DNA from 4 places in the Rhodoplanes azumiensis genome. Region 2 is predicted to be linked to each of the others. Evidence: riboswitches for the same ligand, from Rfam matches in the RefSeq annotation. Region 2 holds a riboswitch; each other region holds the start of a gene.

Region 1 (4,091 bases), on a different contig from region 2:
CGGCCTCGTCGCCGGCCGACTGCGCCGCGAACATGTTTTCGCGGTACCACTCCCAGTGCCCGGAGGTCTCCCACAGAACCTTGTCGAGCATCTGCGGGGCGTTGACCTCGTCGTACTCGGCCGCGAGGCGGCGGCGCATGTAGGCGATCACCGACTGGAACATCGACCAGCCCTTGGCGTGCCAGAACACGACGCCGGGGCCTTCCTCCTGGAAGTGGAAGAGATCGAGCTCGCGCCCGAGCTTTCGGTGGTCGCGCTTCTCCGCCTCCTCGATCTGCTTGAGATAGGCGTCGAGATCCTCCTGCTTGGCCCAGGCGGTGCCGTAGATCCGGGTCAGCATCGGATTGTTACTGTCGCCGCGCCAATAGGCGCCCGCGACCTTCATCAGCTTGAAGGCGGTGCCGATCTTGCCGGTCGAGGTCATGTGCGGGCCGCGGCACAGGTCGAACCAGTCGCCCTGCTTGTAGATCTTGATGGTCTGATCCTCGGGGATCGCGTCCACCAGCTCGACCTTGAAACTTTCGCCCTTGTCCCGAAAGACCTGCCTGGCCTCGTCGCGCGACCACACCTCCTTGGTGAAGGGTTTGTCGCGCGCGATGATCTCCTTCATCGTCTTCTCGATCGCGGCGAAGTCGTCCGGGGTGAACGGCTCGTTGCGGAAGAAGTCGTAGTAGAAGCCGTTCTGGATCACCGGGCCGATGGTGACCTGGGTGCCGGGCCACAGCGTCTGCACGGCCTCGGCCATCACATGGGCGGCGTCGTGGCGGATCAACTCGAGGGCGCGCGGATCGTCGCGCGACACGAACTCGATCGCGGCGTCCTGCTCGATCGGGTCGGCGAGATCGACGAGCACGCCGTCGAGCGCCATCGCGACGGTGCGCTTGGCGAGGGAGGGCGAGATGCCCTTGGCGATGTCGAGACCGGTGGTGCCGTTCGGAAACTCCCGACGCGCGCCGTCGGGAAAGGTCAGGGCGACCATTCGCAAACTCCTGTTGCTCACTCGCTGCCTACGAACGCAGGTAAGCGGATTCTGTCGATGCGCGAGGGATATAGCAGGGCGGGGGCGAAGCGCAAGGCCGGCCGGGCCGTGATCGGCCCGCGGGGCGATCGCGGCGCGCCGATCGTGGCGCGCCCTGGATTTCGCGCACGGCGCCGCGACGACATCGTCATCGCGCCGGCGACATCGCCACCGTCGTGAAGGTCCGCACCCGATTCCGGGATGGCCCGCCCTTGCACGCCACTCCGCTTCGTGCTCATTTGAAACGGTCTTCGGTGCCTCTCGTCGAGAGGTGAAACGGGAACGCGGTCCGGCGAGCGCTCGTTCGACGAGCTCTCGCCAATGCCGCGGCTGCCCCCGCAACTGTGGACGGATCGTCGCCGATCGTGAGCCACTGGGACGCCATCAGGGCAAGTCCCGGGAAGGTGATCGGGGACCATGATCCGTGAGCCAGGAGACCGGCCGGAGACGCTGGTCCATTCCGTTCGACGGTGGGTCGAAAGGGGAGCGCTCATGATCACCCGACTCTGATTCCGTTTTCACGTGATCGGTCCGCGTGACGGTCGGCGGTGCGAGGCCCGTGCCGCCGTGACCGGCATTCGAACCCGTCCTCGTCCACATCCGCGGCGCGACGTGTCGGCGGGCGATGCCGCTCGCCGGCGGGCCGCCTGCGCGTTCAGACGGTGGCGACGCCGTCGCCGCCGCGCTCGCACACGCCGGGGCCTCGCATGCAGCCGAAGGACACGACCACCAACGAAGCCTTCAAGGGCTTCACCAACACGGCCTGTCCGTTCCTGCCCTGCCATTCCGGCGTGCGCGGGCAGTTCAACTGCCTGTTCTGCTACTGCCCCTTGATCGCTTACCGTTGCCCCGGTCCTTACAAGGTCTTCACCGACCGCAACGGGACGCGGCGCAAGGACTGCTCGGATTGCACGCTGCCGCACAACGGCACCCGCGGCGCCTGGAATTTCATCCAGAAGTGGCTCGAGCGGCCGGTGATCTGGGACGGGCAGGAGCAGACTCGGCCTTACCGGCAGAAGCCCGTTCGGACCAAATCATGACCATCGACGTCGACGCCCAGATCGCGGGCCTCGTCTCCCGCATCGCCTTCACGCCCGCCGCGCAGCGGCTGCGGCGCCGCGCCCGCGCGCTGATGATCCAGGGCACCGCCTCGGATGTCGGCAAGAGCATGGTGGTGGCCGGCCTCTGCCGCGCCTTCACGCGCCGCGGCCTCGTGGTGCGTCCGTTCAAGGCGCAGAACATGAGCAACAACGCCGCCGTGGCGGCCGACAGCGATCTTCCCCCGGGACCGGACGGCGAGATCGTGTTCGGCGAGATCGGCCGGGCGCAGCATCTGCAGGCCCGCGCCTGCAAGGCCGCGCCGTCGATCCACATGAACCCGGTGCTGCTCAAGCCGCAGACCGACATCGGCTCGCAGGTGGTGTTGCGCGGGCGCGTGCTCGGCAACTGCCCGGCCCGCATCTATCACCGCATGCGCCACGGCATGATGCCGGCCATTCTCGACAGCCTCGACCGGCTGCGCGCCGAGGCCGATCTGGTGCTGGTCGAGGGCGCCGGCTCGGGCGCCGAGATCTATCTGCGCCGCTCCGACATCACCAACATGCATCTCGCCGAGCAGGCCGACCTGCCGGTCGTGATTCTCTCCGACATCGACCGCGGCGGCACCATGGCGGCGATCGTCGGCAGCCATGCGCTGCTCGATCCGGCCGACCGCGCCCGCGTGGTCGGCTACGTCGTCAACAAGTTCCGCGGCGACTTCTCGCTGTTCGAGCCCGGCGTGAAGACCATCACGGAACAGACCGGCTGGCCGTTCCTCGGCGTGCTGCGCTGGTTCCCGACTGCCGACCGGCTGCCCGCCGAGGACTCGCTCGCGCTGGAGCGGCCGGCCGAGACGCTTGGGCGTGGCCTCAATGTCGCGGTGCCGCGGCTCTCGCGTATCGCCAATTTCGACGACCTCGATCCGCTCGCGGCCGAGCCGGGCGTCGCGCTGCGCTTCGTCCAGCCCGGCAACCCGATCCCGGCCGACACGGACGTGATCATTCTGCCCGGCTCGAAGGCGACCCGGAGCGATCTCGACGTGTTGCGCCGGGAGGGCTGGGACATCGACATTCTCGCCCATGCGCGCCGCGGCGGCCGGGTGCTCGGGCTGTGCGCCGGGTTCCAGATGCTCGGCCGCGTGGTGCGCGATCCGCAGGGCAACGAGGGTGCGTCGGGCGAGACCCGCGGCCTCGGCCTCCTCGACGTCGAGACCGAGATCGGCGGCGACAAGCGACTCGTCGACGTCGACGCGGTGGATCGCTTCAGCGGCTGTCGCGTCACCGGCTACGAGATGCACATGGGCCGCACCACGGGGCCGGGTCTGTCACGACCGTGGCTGATGTTGGACGACGGGGCGGGGCACATCCGGCCGGAGGGTGCGATGTCGGCCGACGGCCGCATCGCCGGTGCCTATGTGCACGGCCTGTTCGGGGCCGATGCGTTCCGCAGCCACTGGCTCCGGTCCGTCGGGGCGCAGGCTTCCGGCCTCGACTTCGTGCAGCGCACCGAGGCCGCGATCGAGGCGCTCGCCGATCATTGCGAGGAAAATCTCGATCTCGATGCGCTCCTCGCGCTCGCCCGGTGACGGTGGCCGCCGTCGGGCCGTGCCGCGACCGCTCGCCGGCCCGACGGCGAAGGCCATGCTCCCGTCCTCGCGGGACGCCCCCTCCTCGCGCGGCGTCATTTCCTCGGACCGCCGTTCCGAAGGAACGGCATTTTCGCGTGCAACGGCGTTCTCCGTCACAAGAATTCGCGCCGCACGAAAATGATTTGTTCGGTCGCTCTGCTCGTCGGCCGAGGCAGTTTGCTGGAGCGAATCGCGCAAGACACGTCGGGCCGGACACAATCCCTAACGAATTCTTAAAGCCGATCACAAAGCCGCCAAATTGCCGAGTCACGGTTCGATCGGGGACAGGGGGAGCCAGCACATCTCACATCGGACATCCGGGTCGACGTGACCGCGTCGGCGGCTGTGCAGCGGGATCCGCGCCCGACCGGGTGCGCGTGGCCGATGCGCCGACGTGAGCACGCCGTC
Region 2 (4,091 bases):
AGATCACGGGCCAGAGCGAGCGCGTCCCGGAGCTCGCGGCGGCCGCCCTCGCGGCCGGCGGCGAGGCCGTGGTGATGGCCGGCCGGTCGCTCGGCCTGATTCCGGACGTCGAGACGTTCGAGCCGATGCTCGGCACCACGCTTGGCGTCGGCGGGCACTGGAACCTGCCGCTCACCTGCCAGTGGCTGGCGCTCTCCCGCGCGAAGCTCGGACCGCAGGCGCCGCTGATCGGCACCAACGGGGCGCAGAGCGGGCTCGACATCGCGCGCATGATGCTGGCCGGCGCCAGCGCCGTGGCGATGTCGTCCGCCGTGATGCTGCGCGGCTTCGAGGTTCTTTCCGAATCGCTCGCCGAATTCGCCGCATATCTGGACCGCAAGGACGTGAGTGCGCGTGATCTGATCGGGCGTTCCGCCGACAGCCGCAAGACGTTCGCCGAGATGCCGCTGCGGGCCGACAACTGGCGCCGCTACGTGCCGGCGTGACGAGTCCAACGGTCCGCCGGCGACGTGATCAGATCGCCAGCGCGAGCGCGACGGCGCCGAGCAGCGCCGCGGTCCCGCCGAAAGCCACCCGGAACAGCACGAGGGCGCGGCGGATGTCGGCCGGCGTCGCCTCGGCGCGGCCGTCGCCCATCCAGGCAGCCTCCACGCGCGCGCCGCCGTAGACGCGCGGGCCGGCGAGCCGCAGGCCGAGCGCGCCCGCCATCGCCGCCTCGGGCCAGCCGGCGTTCGGCGAGGTGTGCCGGCCGGCGTCGCGGCGCAGCGCGGTCCACGCCCTGCGCCAGGAGGCGCCCGGCACGACGAATGCGGCCCCGACCAGCATCAGCCCGGTCAGGCGCGAGGCCGGCAGGTTGACGAGATCGTCGAGCCGCGCCGCCGCCCAGCCGAAGGCGCGGTGCCGTGCGGTCTTGTGGCCGATCATCGAGTCGGCCGTGTTGATCGCCTTGTAGGCCAGCATGCCGGGCAGTCCGGCGGCCAGGAACCAGAAGGCCGGCGCCGTCACGCCGTCGGAAGCGTTCTCCGCCAGGCTCTCGATGGCGGCGCGACATACCGCGGCCTCGTCGAGCGTCGCCGGATCGCGCCCGACGATTTTTGCGACCTCGCGGCGGCCGCCCGAGAGACCTTCGGAGTCGAGGGCGTCGGCGACCGCCCGCACGTGACGGTCGAGACTGCCGGCGGCGATCAGCACCGCGACCGCGATCACGGCGATCACCAGGCCGACCGGCCGGGTCGCCGCGGCGAGCCCGCCGAGCCCGGCGCCGGCCGTGATCGTGACGGCGAGCAGAACCAGGACCGTGAGAACGCCGGCCCCGCGCCGCACCGCGTCGGGCCAGGCCGGCCGGTTGAGCGTCTGGTCGAGCCGCGCGATCAGCGCGCCGATCCACGACACCGGATGGCCGATCGCCTTGAACACGACAGCCGGATAGGCGACCCACGCCTCCAGCACGGCGGCGACAACGAGAACGAGGAGGCGGTCGTGAACGTCGAGCATCGCGGCATCCGGGGCCGCGCAGCCGCGGCGGTCATTGCGGGCGCGGCATACACCGGTCTTCGGCGAAGGTCACGGGAGGCCCTGTCTCACCTCTCCCCGCGCGCGGGGAGAGGTCGACATCTGCGCCTGTGGCGCAGATGTCGGGTGAGGGGGCGTCGCCGCGAGTCCGGGCTCACGCGAGTCTCTGCTTTGCGGAGGCGCCCCCTCACCCGACTCGCCGCTGCGCGGCGAGCCACCCTCTCCCCGCCTGCGGGGAGAGGGAACGAACCACGCGGCTCCCCGTCCTTGTGCCCGAATGCCCGCCGTGGTTTAACGCCGATGTCGTCGGTGCCTCCACCCGGAGGTGAAACGGGAACACGGTAAGGACGCCCTCCGATCCGAGAGTGTCCGAAACCGCGGCTGCCCCCGCAACTGTGAGCGGAGCTCCTCGTCCGAACGCCACTGGCCGCAGCGGCCGGGAAGGCGGACGAAATCCGATCCGCGAGCCAGGAGACCGGCCGGCGACAGGCACGTTCGGTCGACGGTGGGTCGACGGAGGATTTCCCTTGAAGCTGTCCGACGCGGCCCGCACCGCCGTCGCCGACCCGCTCGCGGAGCGGGACCGCGCCCGCGACATTGCACGAGACAATTCGGCACGCGACGATTCGGCAGGCGATGATTCGGCACGCGACGCATCGCGCCGCCGTGCGTCGGTGATCCTCGCGCTTTTCGCGCTCGTCGTCGTGCTGGTGCTGCTGTCGCTCGGCCTCGGCTCGGTGCGGCTGTCGCCCGCCGAGGTCGCGACCGCGTTGTTCGGCGGCGGCAGCGAGGAGAGCCGCATCATCGTCCAGGAGATCCGGCTGCCGCGGGCGATCCTCGGCGTCGCGGTCGGCGCCGTGCTGGGTCTCGCCGGCGCCGCCCTGCAGGGACTGCTGCGCAACCCGCTCGCCGCGCCGGAGCTGTTCGGCGCGCCCCAGGCGGCGGCTTTCGGGGCCGTGCTGGTGATCGCCACCGGGCTCGCCGACGTGCTCTCCTTCGCGCTGCCGCTCGCCGCCATCGCGGCCGCCTTCGTCTCGGTGTTCGTGCTGCTGGCCGTCGCCGGCCGCAATGCGAGCCTGCTGCTGCTGATCCTCGCCGGGCTCGCGCTCTCGGCGCTGGCCGGGGCCGGCACGGCGCTGACCATGAATCTCGCGAAAAATCCGTTCGCGGCGCTGGAGATCACGTTCTGGCTGCTCGGCTCGCTGGAGGATCGCAGCCAGCGACACGTGGCGCTGGCGCTGCCCTTCGTGCTCGCCGGCGGCGCGCTGCTGCTGTCGCAGCGCCATGCGTTCCGGGTGCTGAGCCTCGGCGAGGAGACGGCCGCGAGCCTCGGCGTCGACGTCGCCCGCACGCGGCTTCTCGTGATTCTCGGCGTCGCGCTCGGGGTCGGCGGCTCGGTCGCCGTGTCGGGCACGATCGGCTTCATCGGCCTCGTCGGGCCGCATCTCGCCCGCCCGCTGGTCGGCCCGGATCCGGCCCGCCTGCTGGTGCCGAGCGCGCTGCTCGGCGCCGCGCTGCTCACCGCCGCCGACATCGCGGTGCGGCTGCTGCCGGCCACCACCAGCGTGCGGGTCGGCGTGCTCACTGCGCTGATCGGCGTGCCGTTCTTCCTGTGGCTGATCGTGCGGGAGCGCCGTTCGCTCGGCGGAGGCGTGTCGTGACCGCCCCCTATCTGGCCGCCGAGGAGCTGACCGTCGCGGTCGGCGGACGCGACGTGATCGCGGGCGTCTCTCTGACGGCTTCGCGCGGACAGCTGATCGCGCTGGTCGGCCCCAACGGCGCCGGCAAGACGACGCTGCTTCGCGCGCTCGCCGGCCTTCTGCCGTCACGCGGCGGTCTGACGGTCGGCGGCGAGGCCGTGACGTCGTTGGCGCCGCGCGAACGCGCGAAGCGATTCGCGTATCTGCCGCAGGGGCATGTGGTGCACTGGCCGCTGCCGGTGCGCGACGTCGTCGCGCTCGGACGTTATCCGCACGGCGCCGTCGATCCGGCGCGGCTGTCGCGCGGCGACGCCGAGGCGGTGGCGCGCGCCATGCGGATCGCCGATCTCGATGCGCTCGCCGACCGCCCCGTCACCGAATTGTCCGGCGGCGAGAAGAGCCGCGTCGCGCTCGCCCGCATGCTGGCCGTCGAGGCGCCCGTGGTGCTGGCCGACGAGCCGGTCGCCTCGCTCGATCCCTATTATCAGCTCGAGGTGCTTGGCCTCCTGCAACGCACGGCGCGCGCCGGCGCGCTCGTCGTCGTCGTGACGCACGATCTCGGCCTCGCGGCGCGCTTCGCCGATCGCGTGCTGGTGCTCGCCGCCGGCCGCCTGGTGATCGACGGCACGCCCGAGGAGGCGCTCGGCGAAGACCCGCTCGCCGAGGTGTTCCGCATCACCGCCTGGCGCGGCGGCGCCGCCGACCAGCCCGTCGTGGTGCCATGGTCGGCGGTGTGATGCTGCTGCTCGGACATCGGCGTATGTCGTCGTGGCTTTCCCCCCACCCCCGACCCCTCCCCGACAATCGCAAGGGCGAATGGGGGGAGGGGAGTCGATTCATCTCGACGGTCATCGGGCAAGGCGCCTCGGGCTCCCCTCC
Region 3 (4,091 bases), on a different contig from region 2:
CGAGAACTCCCGCCGCTCGCGCCGTGAGGCCGAGCGACAAGAGGAACGGCGGCTCCAGCCCGGCCGCCGCCGTCGCGGCGCGGTCGGCGAGAACCGCCTCGGCCGGACCTTGGCGAAGCACCTTGCCGTCGGCGAACAGGGCGACGTCGTCGGCGAGCCGGTAGGCGAGGTCGACGTCGTGGGTGGCGAACACCAGCGTCGCGCCGGCGGCGTGCAGCGCCTGCAGGGCGGCCAGGAGCCCGTCGCGTCCGGCGCGGTCGAGGCCCGAGGTCGGCTCGTCGAGCAGCAGTACCTCGGGCCGCATCGCGACGGCGCCGGCGATGGCGACGCGCTTCTTCTGGCCGAACGAGAGCAAGTGGGTCGCCCGCTCGGCGAGATCGGCGATGCCCATCACCTGGAGCGCATCGGCGACGCGGCGGCGCACCGCGTCGTCGGCGAGGCCGAGATTGAGCGGCCCGAACGACACGTCCTCTTCGACAGACGCGGCGAACAGCTGATCGTCGGCGTCCTGCAGCACCAGCCCGACGCGGCGGCGCCAGGCGGTCAGGTCGGCGCGGGCGTATCCGACCGGCGCGCCGTCGAGCAGCACCCGGCCGCGCTGCGGCCGCAGCGTGCCGTTGAGGTGCAGGAGCAGCGTCGTCTTGCCGGCGCCGTTGGGGCCGAGAATGGCGAGGCGTCGCCCGCGCCGCACGACGAGATCGAGGTCCGACAAGGCCGGGCCGCCGTCCTGATAGGCGTAGGTCAGGCCTTGCGTTTCGAGCAGGGTCACCGCGCCCACAACCCCAGCCCGGCGACCCCGGCCTCGATCGCGACGATCAGCGCGAGCACCGGCCGGGAGACCGGAGTCCGACGCGACAGCACGCGCATCTCGCCGGTCCAGCCGCGCGCCGCGAGGCCGACCTCCAGGCGCCGCGCCCGATAAAGCGATCGCGGCAGCAGATTGGCGATCAGCAGGCCGAGCGAGCGCAGCCGGCGGCCGGCGCCGGCGTGACCGAGACGCGCCGCCTGGGCCGCGTCCATGGCCAGCGCAGTCGCGCCGAAAAGAAACAGAAACCGATACGTCAGCAGGGCGATCTCCGCGATCTCGCCGGGCAGGCCGAGACGGCGCGCCCCGGCGACCAGATCGGTCGCCGGCGTCGTCAGGGCGAGGAACAGAAGCGCCGTCACACAGGCCAGCGCGCGCGCCGTCGTTCCGGCCGCGGTCGCCAGGCCGTCCGGCGCGAGGCCGATGCCGCCGTCGCCGACCTGCAGGGCGAGCGACAGCGATCCGACCAGCAGGAAGCCGACGGGCGCCGCCACGCAGGCGAGCCAGGTTCGCGGCGACACCCGCGCGCCGAGGAGCGTCGCCGCCGTCATCACGACGGCGACCACCGGAGCGACCGGGAACGGCGGGAAGACGAGGGCGAACGCCATCATACCGAAGGCCAGGACGGATTTCTCGGCGAGCGAGCGCGACCGCCAGCGGTTGAGGTGGGCCGCCCTATCGACGGGAGACATTGTCGGATGCGGACGATCGGCCGTGCCTTCGGCCGATCACGTAACCGAGCACGCCGGCACCGAGCGCCGCCTGCAAGGCGAACAGAAGGCTCTGGATCTCGCCGTTGGGCGGCGTCCACAGCGGCTTGAACCACGGCTCGTAGCCGGGGCGCGCCTCGGCGATGGCGCTCGCCGCCTGATCGTCGGTGCCCTTGAACTCGCCCTCGATGCCCGGCAGGAGGAGGGGGGCGGCGACGATGGCGGCCGCGAGCGCGATCAGCAGCCACGAGGATCGCTTGGAGATCATCGCTCGGTCCCTCCGGCGAGCCCGTGCGCGCCTTCGCGCGAGCCAGCGCGCATCTCGCCCCGCATCTCGGCGAGCAGGCCCGGCGAGGCCTCGAGCGCGTTGATCACCACCACGGTCAAGAGGCCCTCGGCGATCGCCAGCGGGATCTGGGTGACGGCGAAGATGCCGCCGAATTTCGCGACGGCACCGAGCACGCCCGAGCTCGCGTCCGGATAGGCGATCGCGAGCTGCACCGAGGTCGTGAGATAGGTCGACAAGTCCCCCAGCATGGCGGCACAGAACACCGCGACGCTGGCCCCCAGGCCGAGCCTGCGCGCCAGCCGCCACACCGACCAGCTCACCCACGGCCCGACGATCGCCATCGAGAACACGTTGGCGCCGAGCGTCGTCAGGCCACCATGGGCGAGCAGCAGTGCCTGGAACACGAGGACGATGGTCCCGAGCACGGCCATCACGGCGGGGCCGAACAGGATGGCGCCGAGCCCGGTGCCGGTCGGGTGCGAGCACGAGCCGGTGACGCTCGGGATCTTCAGGGCCGACATCACAAACGTGAAGGCGCCGGCCGCCGCGAGCATCATCTTGGTCTGCGGCTCGTCCCGCAGGATGCGCCGCATCCGGACCGCCCCGGCGATCACGAACGGTGCGGACACCGCGAACCAACCGGCCGCGTGGCCGACCGGCAGATAGCCTTCCATGATGTGCACGCGAAAACCCTCCCGACGGCTGCGCGTGCGCCTCGTCAGGCCCCGGAACACCCCGCCCGGAACCATTCGCGCACGCCACCTCGATGGCAGGTCTCCTGACTCGCGGCTCGCCGGCTCCAGCGCCGTCTTCCCGGCCGTCGCGCAGTCCCGATCGGAGGGGGAGACTGCGGCCAGTGACGAACCCGCGCGAGAGCCTCACCGCCTACAGTTGCGGGGGCAGTTGCGGCCTGAGCGCCCGCGGGCGCCGCACCGCATTCCCTTTTCACCCCGCGCCGGACCGACGGCGCGAGGAACCATCGCGGCGACATTAGGCGCACGGCGGGTTCCGGCGCAAGCATCCGGCCGTCCGGTTTCGCCCGTATCGGCGGCGACGCGGTCAGCCGATTGCACCGCGCCGGGCGCCGGGCTAAGCCTCGCCGGCCGCGACGGCCGTCGCCGGACCGAAGTCCGCGGCCGAAACGGGCAGATCGATCTGAGGCGACCGATTGGGCGGACCGATGCAGCCGAGGAACGAGGCGATCCTGCGCGGGCACGGCGGGCGTGTCGACGAGGCCGAGCGACTCTATCCGGAGGCACCGACCCCGTGGATCGACCTGTCGACCGGCATCAATCCGCACGCCTATCCGGTGCCGGCGGTCGACCCCGAGACGTATCGCCGGCTGCCGCTCGGCCGCGACATCGACCGGCTGACCGATGCCGCCGCGGCGGCCTATGGGCGACCGACCGGCACGGCGCTGCTGCCGGTGCCGGGCAGCGAGCTCGCCATCCGGCTGCTGCCGGTCGTTCTCGGACCGCGCCTCAGGGTCGGCGTCGTCGGCCGCACCTACTCGTCGCACGCCGCCGCCTGGGAGGAGACCGGAGCCACGGTGCGGCCGCTGCCGGCCCTGCCGGATCCGGCGGCTCGTGACCTCGACGTCGTCGTGCTGGTCAACCCCAACAATCCGGACGGCGCGGCCGTGCCGCGCGCGGACCTCCTCGCCTTCGCCGAGGCGTGGACGGGGGCGGGGCGCAAGCTGATCGTCGACGAGGCTTTCGCCGACGTCGCGCCCGAGCTGTCGCTGCTCGCCGCCGACCGGCTGCCGGACGGCGTCGTGGTGCTGCGCTCGCTCGGCAAGTTTTTCGGACTCGCCGGCCTGCGCGTCGGTTTCGTCGCGGTGGCGGAGCGGGCCGCGATGCCGTGGCGGCGGCGGCTCGGCGACTGGCCCGTGTCGGGACCGGCCTGCGCGATCGCGGCCTCCGCGCTCCTCGACACGGCCTGGACGACGACGATGCGCGAACGTCTCGCCGCCGACCGCACCCGGCTCGAGGGAATTCTCTCGGGCGGCGGCTTGCGCATCCTCGGCGGCACCGACCTGTTCGTTCTCGCCGAAGGCCCGCCGGGCCGCGATCTCGTGGACGCCCTCGCGCATGCCGGCATTCTGGTGCGCGGGTTCCCGCACACGCCGAACCGCTATCGCTTCGGTCTGCCGGCCGACGAGCCCGCCTTCGCGCGGCTCGCCGCGGCGTGCCGCTCACTCGCCGCCGCTGCGCCGGGGCGGTGAGGCGACGCGGTCGATGGCGGCGCGCAGCAGCGCCGCCGCGCGGAAGGGCGCGTGCATCATCTT
Region 4 (4,091 bases), on a different contig from region 2:
CTTCGCGCCTTCGGCGCGACCCCCGACCTCTCCCCGCTGGGGAGAGGTGAACCTGTCGGCTGCATGAAGCGTGACGACGGCCTTTTAAAAATTCGCCCCGACACGCAGCACGAAGGTGCGGCCCGGCTGCGGATAGGCGTTGTAGACGCCGTACTTGCTGCCGAAGCCGTCCGGATAGGGGCTGGCGACGGCGTAGTCGAAATAATCCGCGTTCAGCAGGTTCTGCACCGCGACCGACCAGAAATAGCGGTCCCATTCGCCGGCGATCTTGGCGTCGAGGATCGTGTAGGTCGGCGTCATCGGCTGGAGGTTGCGGCTGTCGTTGTCCATGCGGCGCGAGCCGACGAAGCGAACGTCGCCGGTGAACACCAGGCGGTTGTCGAGGATGTTCCACACGACGCCGACGCCCGCGGTGTTGCGCGCGACGAGCGGCACGTCGTTGCCGGCATAGACGCCCTCACGGAACACGGCGCGCGTATAGGCATAGCTGCCCTTGAGCCGCACCGTGTCGGAGACCCGCATGGTCGCCAGCGCCTCGGAGCCGTAGCGCCGGGTCGGATCGAGATTCACGTTGGTGGTGGTGAACGGCGAGTAGAAGATCTCGTCGTTCAGATACATGTCGTAGATGCTCCATTGCAGGGCCATCGGGCCGGCCGTCACCTTCACGCCCGCCTCCCAGTCGCGCGACGTCTGGGTCTTGAGCGCGAAGTTGCTCGGCGTACCCCAGGGCGCGCTGCCGATGCGCTCGTCGACATTCGGCACCCGGAAGCTCTGGGCGGTGCGGCCGAACAACGTGAGCTGCTGATTGAACCGGTGCTCGATGCCGATATGCCAGGCCCGGTTGGTCTGGGTGTCGTCGAGCGGGTTCGCCTGCACGACAGTCGGGAAGCCGAAGTAGAGATAGCCGGGCGCCGCCGCGTTCACGGCGTCGCGCGCCGACAGCGAGGTCCGCTGCACGCGGCCGCCGACCGACACGTCGGTGGTCGAGAACAGCGTGACCGTGTTCATCGTGTAGGCGGCGAGCGAGGTCTGGTCGAGGTCGTACTGATGCAGCGGTGCCGCGCCTTCCATCAGGGCGCGCGGCGACGAATAGTCGGTGTGATAGACGTCGACGCCGGTGAGCGACTTCAGCGGCAGGCCGAACACCGTCGTGTCGACCTTCAGGCGCGGCGTCACCGACGAGGTGACGAGCGAGGACTCGAAATAGGACGTGTCGTAGGCGGAACCGATCTGCCGCCGGCAGCCGGTGTCGAAGACCCCCGTGAAGGTGTCGAGGCAGGAGGGGAAATAGGCCGCCTGCTGCTTGCGGACGCGCACGCCGCCGTCGAGGATCAGCTCGGCTCCCGGCGTCATGTCATAGGTCATGCCCGTGGTCGCGGTCGCCTGCTGCTGGTTGGCGAAGTCCCACGGTGTGTTGGTGCCGCGGCGGTCGCCGGCGAGCTGATTGAGCCCGAGCGTCGGGTCGACGCGGCGCCCGGCCGGCAGGCCGAGCACCTGGTCGCTCGCCGTCGTGTTGAGATAGACGCTGCCCCAGTCGCGGGTGTAGCGGTAATCGGCGCCGGCGTTGGTCTGGTGATACCGGCCGTTGTCGCGATAGCCGTCGGAGCGCACCGCGTTGGCGTAGAGGGCGATCGCGTGCGGCCCGCTCGACGCGAAGGCGGTGCCGCGCCCCTCGACCTGGTCGAACGAGCCCCAGGCGACCTCGGCGCGGGCGCCGTTGGGCCGCCCCGTCGCCTTCTTGGTGACGATGTTGATGACGCCGCCGACGGCACCGTCGCCGTACAGCACGCCGCCGGAGTTGCCGCGCGTCACCTCGATGCGCTCGACCGCGTTGATCGGCACCGAGCCCCAGTCGAAGGTCTGCAGGTCGGGCAGGTCGACGCGGCGTCCGTCGATCAGGATCAGGGTGTTCTGGGCGCCCGTGGCGCCGAAGCCTCGGATGTCGACCGTGGCACGCGCCCCGTTGACGCCGCCGTACAGGTTCGAGACCTGGATGCCGGGCTCGCGTGCCAAGATGCCCGGGATCGTCTGCTCCGGCGAGCGCTCGATCTCCTCGGCCGTGATCACGGTCGTCGACGCGCCCGTGATTCCGAGCGCGCTGCCGGTGCCGCCGAGCCGGGTCGCGGTGACATAGAGGTCGGGGAGCGTCGTCTCGGGCGCCGTCGCCTGCTGGGCTCGCGCCGTGCCTGCGAGCAGCATCGCGGTGCCGCCGAGCAGAATCGCGAGGCCGGCGGCGCGGGCCGCCCTACCGCCGTTTGGATGGTCGTGGGTCATTCCTGTCGTCCTTCGCGAAGGGGTCATGCGGTTGGGGTTGCATGAGCCGACGCGAAAGACGCCCGTCCGGCCACCATGGCCGATCGGTGCCTGAACGCTTCACGAGACGAAGCGTCACGAGACGAACGCGCATCGCGGTCCCCGCGCCGGTCACGGTGTCACCGCTGCGAAAGACCGCTCCGTATGGGGCTTCCCGCCCACCGGTTGGGTGACTGTGCGGGCAGGTCTCCTGGCTCGCGGGTCGTCGCTGCATCCGGCCTTCCCGGTCTCCCAGTGGCCATCACGGATGCGGCTCGCCGCTCACAGTTGCGGGTCCAGCCACGGCTTCGCGATCCTCGCGGATGCGCGTTCCGTGTTCCCTCTTTCCTCCCGGCGGTCGCCCGCCGGGAACCAGCACGCGTGCACTTTCGGGCGCACGCCGCCCGAACGTCAATGGTGCATGACACGACCCGATCGCATTAGGCGCAGGAGTGTTGCACGCCGCCCACACCCGTTGGTCACTCCGGGCGCACCGACGGTGCAATCCCGGAAACCGACCACGATCTCGGTGCATGCCCCCGGATTCCGGGTTCGCGCGCTGAAGCGCGCCCTCGGAACGACCTGACGGCGCGCGGTGGACCGCGGCTCACTCCTCCTCGGCGTCCGTCCTGGTCTCCGCCAGGAGCCAGCCGAGATAGGTCTGATCGACGCTCTCGATCGGCAGCACCAGGATGGCCGGCGTCGCGTAGGAGTGGCGCGCCTTGACGGCCGCCCGCACCGCCTCGGCGCGCGACGCCCGGGTCTTGATCAGCATCACCACCTCCTCGCCGCGCGCGATCGCGCCCTCCCAGCGATAGAGCGAGACCATCCCGGGCAGGATGTTGACGCAGGCGGCGAGCCGCGCCTCGACCAGCGCGCGTCCGGTCTCCTCCGCCTCGACAAGCCCCGGAAAGGTCGTATAGACGAACACCACCCGTTCCATCGCCACTCCTTCGCGTCGGCGGCGGTGCGGCGCCGGTATCGCACGAACCGCCGAACGATCCGCCGCACGATCCGCCGCACGAGCCGCGCATGACCCATCTGCCCGCCGAGATCGAGCGGATCGCCTTCGTGGCGAGCCAGACGCCCGAGGCGACGGCCGCCCTGAATCGGCTCGTCCAGCGCTACGGCAATGTCGATCCGCACGAGGCCGACGTCATCGTCGCGCTCGGCGGCGACGGCCTGATGCTCAAGACCCTGCACGTCTTCATGAGCACCGGCAAGCCGATCTACGGGATGCATCGCGGCACCGTCGGCTTCCTGATGAACGAGTATCACGAGCACGGGCTGAAGGAGCGCCTGCACGACGCCGAGGCGACCGTGATCCACCCTCTCGTGATGCGCGCCCTCGACGTCGACGGCATCGGCCACGAGTACCGTGCCATCAACGAGGTGTCGCTGTTCCGCCAGACCTATCAGGCGGCCCGCCTCGACGTCATCGTCGACGGCAAGACGCGGCTGCGCGAGCTCACCGCCGACGGCATCATGGTGGCGACGCCGGCCGGCTCGACGGCCTACAATCTGTCGACCGGCGGCCCGATCATCCCGATCGGCTCGCCGCTCCTCGCGCTCACCCCGATCAGCCCGTTTCGGCCGCGGCGCTGGCGCGGCGCGCTGCTGCCCGACACCGCCGTGGTGACCATCGAGGTGCTCGAGGCGGACAAGCGCCCGGTCGCCGCCGTCGCCGACCACGACGAGGTGCGCTCGGTCAAGCACGTCGACATCCGGATGGACCACGCGGTCGAGATGCTGATGCTGTTCGACCCCGGCCACAATCTCGACGAGCGCATCTTGCGCGA

What was found. Region 2 has a riboswitch for cobalamin ahead of ACFSOX_RS17775 (FecCD family ABC transporter permease). Riboswitches for the same ligand answer to the same signal wherever they lie in the genome.
Region 1: another riboswitch for cobalamin. It lies ahead of ACFSOX_RS03110 (cysteine-rich small domain-containing protein); the one in region 2 lies ahead of ACFSOX_RS17775 (FecCD family ABC transporter permease).
Region 3: another riboswitch for cobalamin. It lies ahead of ACFSOX_RS00650 (energy-coupling factor ABC transporter permease); the one in region 2 lies ahead of ACFSOX_RS17775 (FecCD family ABC transporter permease).
Region 4: another riboswitch for cobalamin. It lies ahead of ACFSOX_RS11960 (TonB-dependent receptor); the one in region 2 lies ahead of ACFSOX_RS17775 (FecCD family ABC transporter permease).

What each region holds. Positions count from the first base shown of each region.
Region 1 covers NZ_JBHUIW010000002.1:283,432-287,522, forward strand. Annotated here, with positions in the region: gene thrS (threonine--tRNA ligase) at 1-979, opposite strand, end outside; cobalamin riboswitch at 1,254-1,478, shown strand; gene ACFSOX_RS03110 (cysteine-rich small domain-containing protein) at 1,726-2,058, shown strand; gene ACFSOX_RS03115 (cobyric acid synthase) at 2,055-3,641, shown strand.
Region 2 covers NZ_JBHUIW010000022.1:85,478-89,568, reverse strand. Annotated here, with positions in the region: gene ACFSOX_RS17785 (beta/alpha barrel domain-containing protein) at 1-485, shown strand, start outside; gene cbiB (adenosylcobinamide-phosphate synthase CbiB) at 514-1,494, opposite strand; cobalamin riboswitch at 1,803-2,010, shown strand; gene ACFSOX_RS17775 (FecCD family ABC transporter permease) at 2,187-3,173, shown strand; gene ACFSOX_RS17770 (ABC transporter ATP-binding protein) at 3,170-3,949, shown strand.
Region 3 covers NZ_JBHUIW010000001.1:139,908-143,998, forward strand. Annotated here, with positions in the region: gene ACFSOX_RS00635 (energy-coupling factor ABC transporter ATP-binding protein) at 1-769, opposite strand, end outside; gene cbiQ (cobalt ECF transporter T component CbiQ) at 766-1,497, opposite strand; gene ACFSOX_RS00645 (energy-coupling factor ABC transporter substrate-binding protein) at 1,481-1,783, opposite strand; gene ACFSOX_RS00650 (energy-coupling factor ABC transporter permease) at 1,780-2,478, opposite strand; cobalamin riboswitch at 2,556-2,800, opposite strand; gene ACFSOX_RS00655 (threonine-phosphate decarboxylase) at 2,985-4,028, shown strand; gene tcuB (tricarballylate utilization 4Fe-4S protein TcuB) at 3,999-4,091, opposite strand, start outside.
Region 4 covers NZ_JBHUIW010000012.1:66,015-70,105, forward strand. Annotated here, with positions in the region: gene ACFSOX_RS11960 (TonB-dependent receptor) at 85-2,274, opposite strand; cobalamin riboswitch at 2,477-2,684, opposite strand; gene cutA (divalent-cation tolerance protein CutA) at 2,900-3,235, opposite strand; gene ACFSOX_RS11970 (NAD kinase) at 3,325-4,091, shown strand, end outside.